Regions from separate parts of the Cupriavidus sp. SS-3 genome, predicted to be linked through region 2. Evidence: predicted binding sites of a transcription regulator. Region 2 holds the regulator's gene; the other holds the start of a gene.
The links. Region 2 encodes NrdR, which represses ribonucleotide reductase genes. Its sites were predicted from a motif close to CACNANATNTNGTG; they were not measured.
Positions count from the first base shown of each region.

Region 1: U9J39_RS21000 (ribonucleoside-diphosphate reductase subunit alpha) is a predicted target of NrdR. The motif match lies at 1,251-1,264, and genes of this name have one in related genera.

Region 1 covers NZ_JAYLVT010000014.1:75,788-81,902, forward strand. The annotation lists gene U9J39_RS20990 (sigma-54-dependent transcriptional regulator) at 1-377, shown strand, start outside; gene ampD (1,6-anhydro-N-acetylmuramyl-L-alanine amidase AmpD) at 374-994, shown strand; gene U9J39_RS21000 (ribonucleoside-diphosphate reductase subunit alpha) at 1,488-4,427, shown strand; gene U9J39_RS21005 (hypothetical protein) at 4,580-4,723, shown strand; gene U9J39_RS21010 (ribonucleotide-diphosphate reductase subunit beta) at 4,869-6,053, shown strand.
Region 2 covers NZ_JAYLVT010000002.1:290,463-296,577, forward strand. The annotation lists gene U9J39_RS04700 (pilus assembly protein) at 1-2,182, shown strand, start outside; gene U9J39_RS04705 (type IV pilin protein) at 2,188-2,646, shown strand; gene nrdR (transcriptional regulator NrdR) at 2,662-3,126, opposite strand; gene glyA (serine hydroxymethyltransferase) at 3,282-4,529, opposite strand; ZMP/ZTP riboswitch at 4,650-4,775, opposite strand; gene ybgC (tol-pal system-associated acyl-CoA thioesterase) at 4,941-5,345, shown strand; gene tolQ (protein TolQ) at 5,342-6,025, shown strand; gene tolR (protein TolR) at 6,087-6,115, shown strand, end outside.

The DNA.
Region 1 (6,115 bases), on a different contig from region 2:
TGGCGCCATACCCTTATGCGCCATGGGGCACGGCAGCGGGCGGCGCCGCGCCGGCCGCCGCCACGCCTGCGCTGGTTCCGGCCGAGCCGCCACCGGCGGCCGCTGCCGCCGTGCCCGACCCCGAGCCTGCCGGCGACCCCGCCGAGCGCGCCTGCCGCGGCATCGTCTTCCCGATCGACCTGCCCGCCAGGCTGGAAGCCGTAGAGCGCGAACTGATCCTGCAGGCGCTGGCGCAGACCAACTTCAACCGCACCGCGGCCGCGCCGCTGCTGGGCCTGAACCTGCGCCAGCTGCGCTACCGCATCCAGCAGCTGGGCATCCGCGAGGCCATGGACGCTGGCGACCGCGGCGCCGTGGAAGGCGAGGGCACGCCATGACCGCGCCCGCGCCTTCGTCCTATCTGCCCGATGCCGACGGCTGGGTGCCCGCCGCCCGGCGCGTGCCGTCGCCCAATTTCGACGCGCGCCCGGACGGCATGCCGGTGGACCTGGTGGTGCTGCACAACATCAGCCTGCCGCCCGGCCAGTTCGGCAGCGGCGACATCGAGGCCTTCTTCCAGAACCGGCTCGATCCCGACAAGCACCCGTTCTTTGCCACCATCCACCAGGTCCAGGTGTCGGCGCACTTCCTGGTGACGCGCACGGGCGAACTGGTGCAGTTCGTGCCGTGCACGCAGCGCGCCTGGCATGCCGGGCAGTCAGACTTCTTCGGCCGCGCGCGCTGCAACGATTTTTCGATCGGCATCGAGATCGAGGGCTGCGACGACCTGCCGTTCACCACAGCCCAGTACGACACCGTGGCCGCGCTGGTGCCCGCGCTGATGGCCGCTTACCCGGTCCGCGCGATTGCCGGCCACAGCGACATCGCGCCGGGCCGGAAGACCGATCCCGGCCCGCATTTCGACTGGGCGCGGTTTGCCAGACAGGCCGGCGTGGCGCCGGGCATGCTGCCCTACCAATGCCCGGGTGCCACAGGGCATGTGACGGATTCGTGACGTCATTCCCCGCCCTAGTGCGCCCCATCCCGGCACACATGCCCCACGTCCGTGTGGGGCTATCGCAACCTAGCAACAATCAAAAAAATTTTTGTGAAATGTGCAGTTGCGAACGGTCTGGCCGAAACCCTTGCGAGTACTAGGCTTGCGGGCATGTGGCGCTGCCGCACAGCCGCCGGCGTTCCCGAAATAGCGGTTGTCAAGACTGGTCATTCGGATTCGTTTCACTATACTTAGCCCAGTTTTCCGCGTCACACACTATATCTAGTAGTCAAACCGGGGAGCCGGCCCCAAGAGCGAGGCAGCAGCCGCGAAGTTCGCGCATCGACTGCAAACCTCCCCGCAAGGTCGGCATCACAAGAGTCCCTGGCGAAATGTTCACGTAAAGGCAGTCTGTCGCACCCGCTATGCAGCCGGGAGGGACGTTCTTTTTCGCCGCATTTCGCCAGGGACTCTTTTGTCTCTTATTGCCAGGGTAAAAACAGGAGTTCTCATGCAAACGGCCCAGAACGAAATCACCACGGGTGGCGCCGCCGCCGGCGTTGCCAACCAGGCTTCGACCACGCAGCAGACCCCCAGCGCCGCGACCACGAATTACCCGGATCACAAGATCATTCGTCGCAACGGTGCCGTGGTGGCGTTCGAGCCGTCCAAGATCGCCGTTGCCATGACCAAGGCCTTCCTCGCCGTCAACGGCGGGCAGGGCGCCGCGAGCGCGCGCGTGCGCGAGATCGTCGAGCAGCTGACCGACAACGTGGTGCGCGCGCTGGTGCGCAGCCGCCCGAGCGGTGGCGCCATCCATATCGAAGACGTGCAGGACCAGGTCGAACTGTCGCTGATGCGCTCGGGCGAGCATGAAGTCGCACGCGCCTACGTGCTGTACCGCGAAAAGCGCAAGGCAGAGCGCGCCAGTGCCAGCGCCGAGGCCGTGGCTCGCGTCCAGCAAGCCGGCATCAGCATCAACGTGACCGACGCCGGCGTGACCAAGCCGCTGGACATCGTCGCGCTGCACGCCCTGATCGACAACGCCTGCTCCGGCCTGGGCGATGCCGTCAGCGCCGAGCCGATCCTGAAGGAAACCCTGAAGAACCTGTACGAAGGCGTGCCGATGACGCAGGTGTACGACTCCGCCATCCTGGCCGCGCGTACCCTGATCGAAAAGGACCCGGACTACAGCCAGGTCACCGCCCGCATCCTGCTGCACACCATCCGCAAGGAAATCCTGGGCACCGAAGTGACCCAGTCGGAGATGTCGGCCCGCTACGCCGAGTACTTCCCCAAGTTCATCGCCCGCGGCATCGAAGCCGAGCTGCTGGACGAAAAGCTGGCCACCTATGACCTGGCCCGCCTGGGCGCCGCGCTGGACGCCGGCCGCGACTTCCAGTTCAACTACCTGGGCCTGCAGACCCTGTACGACCGCTACTTCCTGCATATCGATGAAACCCGCATCGAAATGCCGCAGGCCTTCTTCATGCGCGTGGCCATGGGCCTGGCGCTGAACGAGAAGGACCGCGAAGCGCGCGCCATCGAGTTCTACCAGCTGCTGTCGTCGTTCGACTTCATGTCATCCACGCCGACCCTGTTCAACTCCGGCACCCGCCGCTCGCAGCTGTCGTCGTGCTACCTGACCACCGTGTCGGACGACCTGGAAGGCATCTATGAAGCGCTGAAGGAAAACGCGCTGCTGTCCAAGTTTGCCGGCGGCCTGGGCAATGACTGGACCAACGTGCGCGCGCTGGGCTCGCACATCAAGGGCACCAACGGCAAGTCGCAAGGCGTGGTCCCGTTCCTGAAGGTGGTGAACGACACCGCCGTGGCCGTGAACCAGGGCGGCAAGCGCAAGGGCGCCGTCTGCGCTTACCTGGAAACGTGGCACCTGGACATCGAAGAATTCCTGGAGCTGCGCAAGAACACCGGCGACGACCGCCGCCGCACCCACGACATGAACACGGCCAACTGGATTCCGGACCTGTTCATGAAGCGCGTGATGGAAGGCGGCGAGTGGACCCTGTTCTCGCCCGCCACCTGCCCGGACCTGCACGACAAGGTCGGCAAGGAATTCGAAAAGGCCTACCTGGGCTATGAAGCCAAGGCCGCCAGCGGCGAACTGAAGCTGTTCAAGAAGCTGCCGGCGCTGCAACTGTGGCGCAAGATGCTGGGCATGCTGTTCGAAACCGGCCACCCGTGGATCACCTTCAAGGATCCGTGCAACATCCGCAGCCCGCAGCAGCACGTGGGCGTGGTGCACAGCTCCAACCTGTGCACGGAAATCACGCTCAACACCAATGAGAGCGAGATCGCCGTGTGCAACCTGGGCTCGGTCAACCTGGTCGCCCACATGGCGAAGCAGGCCGACGGCACCTACGCGCTGGATCACGCCAAGCTGCAGAAGACCGTGCGCACCGCCATGCGCATGCTCGACAACGTGATCGACATCAACTACTACGCCGTGGACAAGGCGCGCAATTCCAACCTGCGCCACCGTCCGGTCGGCATGGGCATCATGGGCTTCCAGGACTGCCTGCACGTGCTGCGCACGCCGTACTCCAGCGACGCCGCCGTCAAGTTTGCCGATACCTCGATGGAAGCGGTGTGCTACTACGCCTACCAGGCTTCGACCGAGCTGGCCGAAGAGCGCGGCCGCTACAGCACCTATGAAGGCTCGCTGTGGGACCGTGGCATCCTGCCGCAAGACTCGCTCAAGCTGCTGGCCGAAGAGCGCGGCGGCTACCTGGAAGTGGACCTGTCCAGCACGATGGACTGGGATGCACTGCGCGCCCGCATCAAGCAGCACGGCATGCGCAACTCGAACTGCATCGCGATCGCCCCGACCGCGACCATTTCGAACATCATCGGCGTGTCCGCTTGCATCGAGCCGACCTTCCAGAACCTGTACGTCAAGTCCAACCTGTCGGGCGAGTTCACCGTGGTCAACGACTACCTGGTGCGCGACCTGAAGGAACGCGGCCTGTGGGACGAAGTGATGGTTGCCGACCTGAAGTACTTCGATGGCTCGCTGTCGCGCATCGACCGCATTCCGCAAGACCTGCGCGACATCTACGCCACCGCGTTCGAAGTGGAGCCGACCTGGCTGGTGGAAGCTGCAAGCCGTCGCCAGAAGTGGATCGACCAGGCCCAGTCGCTGAACATCTACATGGCCGGCGCCTCGGGCAAGAAGCTGGACGACACCTACAAGCTGGCCTGGCTGCGCGGCCTGAAGACCACCTACTACCTGCGCACCATGGCTGCGACGCACGTGGAGAAGTCCACCGTGTCGCGCGGCTCGCTGAACGCAGTGTCGTCGGGCAGCGACAGCGGCTCCGCCCTGGATGCGGCGGCCGCATCGGCCCCGGCCATGCCGGAAGCCGAAGGCGCGGTCTGCACGATGCGCCCGGGTGATCCTGGCTTTGAAGAGTGCGAAGCCTGCCAGTAAAAGAAAAAGCCCGCGGTGGTGGAACACCGCGGGCTTTGCAACAAGGCTGAAGGTTAAGGCACTAGACCTTTGGCCCTCCGGCATCGTTGGGCAAACGGATCTTAGCACCGGAGCACGCCAAGTTAGTGCGAAGCTTTTTGAAGGAGATTGGGATGTCCAAGAAGACCCCGCCCCCTCAGAAGATTGGCCGCGACGCAGGAAATGGGCAGTTCATTCCGGTGCGTGAGGCGCAGCGCCGTCCCAACACCACTACGGTGGAGACGATTAGGCGCACGCCGGCTAAGCCTTCGAAGTAATCAGAAGTAACGGAAGGGCCGCAAGGCCCTTCTCTTTCCTTTGCAGTTTTTTTGAAGACTGCGAAGGAAAGAGATGTAGAGATGCGCCCCTGTAGACGCTTGGTAGCTCACAGAATGCGATTGGACTGAATAGGAGAATATGACGATGCTAAATTGGGACGACGTTGACGCCACCCCGCAGGCCGCACAGCAGCCTGCCCTGCAACCCGCTGCCGCCACCACCACGGCCGACCAGCAAGGCGTCCTGCCGCCGAGCGCCACGCAAGCCGGCATCCTGGGCAACAACCCCAACGCCGCCGCCGCGCAGAGCAACCGCCGCGTCAACGCCGCCGACAAGCGCGTCATCAACGGCTCGACCGACGTCAACCAACTCGTCCCGTTCAAGTACAAGTGGGCGTGGGAAAAGTACCTGGCCGGCTGCGCCAACCACTGGATGCCGCAGGAAATCAACATGTCCCGCGACATCGCCCTGTGGAAAGACCCCAACGGCCTGACCGAAGACGAGCGCCGCATCATCAAGCGCAACCTCGGCTTCTTCGTCACCGCCGACTCGCTGGCCGCCAACAACATCGTGCTGGGCACCTACCGCCAGATCACCGCGCCGGAATGCCGCCAGTACCTGCTGCGCCAGGCCTTTGAAGAGGCCATCCATACGCACGCCTACCAGTACATCGTTGAATCGCTGGGCCTGAACGAAGCCGAGATCTTCAACGCGTACCACGAAGTGCAGTCGATCCGCGACAAGGACGAGTTCCTGATCCCGTTCATCGACACGCTGACCGACCCGTCGTTCAAGACCGGCACGCCGGAGAATGACCAGAAGCTGCTGAAGAGCCTGATCGTGTTTGCCTGCATCATGGAAGGGCTGTTCTTCTATGTGGGCTTTACGCAGATCCTGGCGATGGGGCGGCAGAACAAGATGACTGGGGCTGCGGAGCAGTATCAGTACATCCTGCGGGATGAGTCGCTGCACTGCAATTTTGGTATCGACCTGATTAATCAGATCAAGCTGGAGAATCCGCATCTTTGGACGGCAGAGTTCAAGGCTGAGATTACTGAGCTGTTCAAGAAGGCGGTGGACCTGGAGTATCGCTATGCGGAGGACACGATGCCGCGTGGGGTGCTGGGGTTGAATGCGCCGATGTTTAAGGGGTACCTGCGGTTCATTTGCAATCGGCGGTGCCAGCAGATTGGGTTGGATCAGTTGTTCGCGAATGAGGAGAATCCGTTCCCGTGGATGTCTGAGATGATTGACTTGAAGAAGGAGAGGAACTTCTTTGAGACGCGGGTTATTGAGTATCAGACGGGTGGGGCGTTGAGCTGGGATTGAGGCTGCTGACGCTGACTTTTGTTGTGGCGACGAACGGCAGATGAACTGCTTTTTCTCAGCAG
Region 2 (6,115 bases):
CTCGCAGGTGTACCTGGCCTACTACCACCCGACCAACTGGTGGGGCGAGCTGAGCGCGCAGAACCTGCTCTACGATCCCGCCACCGACTCGGTGTCGATTGCCACCGTGGCCAACTGGAACGCGCATTGCACGCTGACCGGCGGCCACTGCGCGGCGACCGGCACCGCGGTGGTGGCGCAGGCGCCCGACAGCCGCAGGATCCTGACCTGGAGCGGCAGCAGCGGCATCCCGCTGCGCTGGGACGCCAACCTGCCCGACGCGCACAAGGCGAAGCTGAGCGCGGGCGATGCCGCGCCGGGCGGCGACCGCCTCGACTACCTGCGCGGGGACCGCAGCAAGGAGCTGACCGCGGCCGGCGCCGGGCAGTTCCGCAAGCGCACCGGCGTGCTGGGCGACATCATCGATTCCAGCCCGGCCTGGGTCGGCGCACCGTCATCGCCGTACAGCGGGCCGTGGACCGATGCCTTGTACAAGCGCGCCAGCCCGCCAGAGCCCGCCGGCAGCTACGACGCCTTCCGGCAAGCCAAGGCCCAGCGGCTCAACGTGGTCTATGTCGGCGCTAACGACGGGCTGCTGCACGGCTTCCGTTCCGGCTATTACAACGCCGCGGGAGCATTCGTCGGCAACGACGCCAGCAAGCCCAACGACGGGCGCGAGGTGCTGGCGTACATGCCCGGCGCGGTGCTAGACACCATCCAGTCGACGAATGCGGCGCTCGCCTACAGTTCGCCGCAATACGTGCACAACCTGTTTGTCGATGCCACGCCAGGCACCGGCGACCTCTACTACGCCGGTGCCTGGCATACCTGGCTGGTCGGCGGCCTGGGGCCGGGCGCGAACCGCGGCGGCCCGCTCGCCAGCAAGACCGCGGCCGCGACCGGCGGCGCGCTCTACGCGCTCGACGTGACCGATCCGGAACGCTTCAGCGATACCCCGGCGGCGGCCAGCGCCACGGTGATCGGCGAGTGGAACAACACGCTGCAGTGCACCGGCGATAGCGCGTGCGGCGACAACCTCGGCAACACCTATGGCACGCCCGTGATCCGCCGCCTGCACAACGGCCAGTGGGCGGTGCTGTTCGGCAACGGCCTGGGCAGCAAGAGCGGCTCGGCCGGGCTCTTCATCATGCTGGTCGACCCGGCCGACGGCTCGCGCAGCTTCCGCTATCTCGGCACCGGCTACGGGCCGCAGCAGGACCCGGCCGGCGCCAGCAGCCGCAACGGCATTGCCTATGTCACGCCGGCCGACCTCGACGGCGACCACATCACCGACTACGTCTACGCTGGCGACGTGTTCGGCAATCTGTGGCGCTTCGACCTGACCTCGGACAATCCGGACCACTGGCGCGCCGGCAGCCGCCCGCTGATGCAGACCGGCGGCAAGCCGATCTCCACCAGGGTGGCGGTGGGCTCGGTGCCCGGCACCGGAACCGGCGCCGCGGCGATGCCGCGCGTGGTGGTGGCGTTCGGCACCGGCCGCCGGCTGGAGCAGACCCAGGGCAGCGAAGCGGTGTTCGAGCCGGGCGGGCAGGGACTGTATGGCGTGTGGGACTGGGACATGGCGGGATGGAACGCCGTGGCCGGGGCACAGGCCCGCTATGCCTCGCTGGCCAGCGCCACGCGGCCGCTGTCCGGCGCCAACCTGACGCAGCAGTCGATTACCGCCGAAGGGCGCGCGGCCGGCAGCACGGTCACGGTGCGCACGGTCAGCGCCGGCAAGGTGTGCTGGCAGGGCTCGAACGCCTGCGCCAGCGGCAACAACAAGTACGGCTGGCAACTGCCGCTGCCGTCGGCCACGCGCGAGCAGGTGATCTACAACCCGGTGATCGCCTACGGCATGGTGATCGTCAACACCACCATCCCGCCCAGTTCGGCGCTGTCGCAGGCGCTGTCGTGCAATGCCGAGGTGCCGTCGGGCTTTACCATGGGCGTGTCGATGGGCTCGGGCGGCGCGGCCGCGCAGTCGTTCTTCAGCAGCACCAACAGCAGCACCTTCCCGTTGCTGAACAACGGCATCGTCAGCGGCATCGGCCTGAGCGGCACCGGCACGCCGTCGGTGGTGACGGCGAAGAAGCGGCCCTACCTGGTGCAGCAGACCGTGGGCGGCAGCGGCGCCATCACCCAGATCAACCCCGGCGCCAATGGCGCCGGCGCCCGCCTCAACTGGATACGCCTGCGCTGACGCCCATGAACCTGTCCGCATCCCCATCGCCGCGGCGTGCCGCCGCCGGCTTCACGCTGATCGAGCTGATGATCACGGTGGCGATCGCCGCGATCCTGGCCGCGATCGCCTACCCGTCCTACACCGAACACGTGCGCAAGTCGCGCCGCACCGACGCCAAGACCGCCTTGCTGGATCTCGCGGCGCGCCAGGAGCGGCTGTTCAGCACGCAGAACGTCTATGGCGGCACGCCCGCGGCGCTGGGATATGCCGGCGCGGCGTTCCCGGTGGCGGTCCAGTCAGGCGGCCAGGCCTACTACCAGCTGAGCGTGGTGGCCGGCAATCCTGCGACCAGCTACAGCGCGACGGCAACGCCGGTCGGCGCGCAGGCGGGGGACGACTGCGGCAGCTATACCATCAACCACCTGGGGCTGCAGGGGAACACGGGGATGCGCGCCGGCGTGGCGTCGGCGCAGTGCTGGTAGCAGAAGACGCAGGCGTCAGCGCTTGCCGCTGCCGGCGGTGACTTCGGCCAGCACGTCCGAGAATTCGGACACGTCTTCAAAGCTGCGGTAGACCGAGGCGAAGCGGATATAGGCGATCTTGTCGAGCTTGCGCAGCTCGCGCATCACCAGTTCGCCGACCTGGCTGCTGGGGATTTCCTTCTCGCCCAGGGCCAGCAGTTTTTCCTCGATCCGGGTAATGGCTTCGTCGATGGCTTCGGCCGAGACCGGGCGCTTGCGCAACGCCAGGCGCATCGAATCCTTCAGCTTGGCGCGGGCGTAGTCCACGCGCGAGCCGTTTTTCTTGACGATGGCGGGGAAGAACAGCTCGATCCGCTCATAGGTGGTGAAGCGGCGATCGCAGGCTTCGCAGCGGCGGCGCCGGCGCACGGCATCGCCGTCTTCCGACATGCGGGTGTCGAGAACCTGGGTATTGGAATGACCGCAAAAGGGGCATTTCATGCCGGACCACCTTCAGTTGAACCCCATCGCCTTGTCCGTGTTGTCGTTCTGCGGCGGCGGGGCGGGTTGGCGAGGCCCGCGACCTGCGCCGGGGGTGGCACGGACCGCGGAGCTGCCGGCCGCCCGTGCGCGTGCGCGCGGGCGGCCTGGGCGCGTCAGCCGTAGACCGGGAAACGCTTGGTCAGGGCCGACACCTGCTCGCGCACCGCGGCGATGTTGGCGGCGTCGTGCGGGTTGTCCAGCACGTCGGCGATCAGGTTGCCGACGATGCGGGCTTCTTCTTCCTTGAAGCCGCGCGTGGTCATGGCCGGCGAGCCCACGCGGATGCCGGAGGTGACGAACGGCTTTTCCGGGTCATTCGGAATCGCGTTCTTGTTCACGGTCAGGTGCGCCTCGCCCAGGATGCGCTCGGCTTCCTTGCCGGTGATGTTCTTGGCGCGCAGGTCGACCAGCATCACGTGGCTTTCGGTGCGGCCCGAGACGATGCGCAGGCCGCGCGCGATCAGGGTCTCGGCCAGCACCGCGGCGTTCTTCACCACCTGCTGCTGGTATTCCTTGAACTCCGGCGTCAGCGCTTCCTTGAACGCCACCGCCTTGCCGGCGATCACGTGCATAAGCGGGCCGCCCTGGATGCCCGGGAAGATCGACGAGTTGATCGCCTTCTCGTGCTCGGCCTTCATCAGGATCACGCCGCCGCGCGGGCCGCGCAGGCTCTTGTGGGTGGTGGTGGTGACGAAGTCGGCGTGCGGTACCGGGTTCGGGTAGACGCCCGCGGCGATCAGGCCGGCGTAGTGGGCCATGTCGACCATGAAGTAGGCACCGATCGACTTGGCGACCTTGCCGATACGCTCGAAGTCGATGCGCAGCGCGAAGGCCGAGGCGCCGGCGATGATCAGCTTGGGCTTCTTCTCTTGCGCCAGCTTTTCCAGCGCGTCGTAGTCGATGTCTTCCTGGGCGTTGAGGCCGTAGCTGACCACGTTGAACCACTTGCCGCTCATGTTCAGCGCCATGCCGTGGGTCAGGTGGCCGCCTTCGGCCAGGCTCATGCCCATGATGGTGTCGCCCGGCTTGAGCACGGCGAAGTACACGCCCTGGTTGGCCTGCGAGCCCGAGTTGGGCTGGACGTTGGCGGCTTCGGCGCCGAACAGCTGCTTGACGCGGTCAATGGCCAGCTGCTCGACGATGTCGACATACTCGCAACCGCCGTAGTAGCGCTTGCCGGGATAGCCCTCGGCGTACTTGTTGGTCAGCTGCGAACCCTGCGCGGCCATCACCGCGGGCGAGGTGTAGTTCTCGGAGGCGATCAGCTCGATGTGGTCTTCCTGGCGCTGGTTTTCCTGCTGGATGGCGGCAAAGACCTCGGGGTCGATCTGGTCGATCGTAAAACGGCTGCGTTCGAACATGGCGAAACTCGTCTGAAAAAAGGGAATCCGATGCAGGCATCGGGGGTAGGGCGCGCGGGGAAGGCTAGCGGCGACCGGCACCGGCGGCTTGGCCGTCGGCGCAGGCGCACCCTGCTTCCCATTCGCTGCCCAGGCGAGCGGCAGGCATGACTCGCGTCAACGCCATGGCGTTTGGAAACTTCACGCCAGAGAACTTGCGCTTCCTCGTGGTAGTGCCCACTGACTTCGCCAGTCGCGCAAGATGGAATGGTTGCGCGCAGTGTAGCGCGAGGCGGCCGCCCGCCGCAAGCCGTGGACCCGCCAGCCGAGGGCTGGCAAGGGCTGGCGCGGCCCTGGCCAGCAACTTGCTGTTGCAAAGTCGTCCTGCGGGTTTACACGAAACGGGTATCGCTCTCCGTTACAATCGCGGCCATGCCAAACTTTGTCTGGACCCTGCGGGTGTACTGGGAAGACACCGATGCAGGCGGCGTAGTGTTCTACGCCAACTACCTCAAGTTCTTCGAGCGCGCCCGCACCGAGTGGCTGCGCTCGCTCGGCATCGAACAGCAGGCGCTCGCCGACCAGGCGGGCGTGGTCTTCATCGTCCGCAGTACGGCGGTGGACTACAATGCGCCCGCCCGGCTGGACGACCAGCTTGAGATCCGCACGCGCATCGACCGGGTCGGCCCGGCTTCGGTGCAGTTCACCCAGGAAGCCTGGCGTGGCGAGCTGATGCTCGCGACCGGCGCGATCCGCGTTGGCTGCGTCGACAAAAGCACTTTCCGCCCCGCCCCGATCCCCGACCCCGTTCTAGCCACCATCAAGTCAGCACGATGAATCCCGTGACCGTCACGCAAGACATGTCGATCGTAACGCTGGTGCTCCACGCCAGCGTGCTGGCACAGGCCGTCATGGCGCTGTTGCTCGTCATGTCGCTGTTTTCGTGGACCTATATCTTCCGCAAGCACCTGGCGGTGCGTTCGGCGCGCACCCAGACCGAAGGCTTCGAGCGCGACTTCTGGGCCGGCGGCGACCTGCAGGCGCTCTATAACAGTGCCGTCAACAACCGCCACAACACCGGTGCGCTGGAACGGATCTTCGAATCCGGCATGGGCGAGTTCCTGAAGGCGCGCGAGCGCGGCAACGAGGCCGGCGCGCTGCTCGACGCCGCCCGCCGCGCCATGCGCGCGGCCTACCAGCGCGAGATGGACGTGCTCGAATCGCATTTGCCGTTCCTGGCCTCGGTCGGTTCGGTGAGCCCGTATATCGGCCTGTTCGGCACGGTGTGGGGGATCATGAACGCGTTCCGCGGCTTGTCCAATGTGCAGCAGGCGACGCTCGCGTCGGTGGCGCCCGGCATCGCCGAAGCGCTGGTGGCGACCGCGATCGGCCTGTTCGCGGCGATCCCGGCAGTGATTGCCTACAACCGCTATGCCACCGAAATCGATCGTCTGGCGATCCGCTTCGAGAGCTTCATGGAAGAGTTCCTGAACATCCTGCAGCGGCAGACCCGCTAACCGTATTCCCTATCAACGGCCCGGGCGGTGAGCCCGGGCCGGCGTTTCCAGGAGTCCTGCAATGGCAGCCATTCAGCGCCGCGGCGGCTC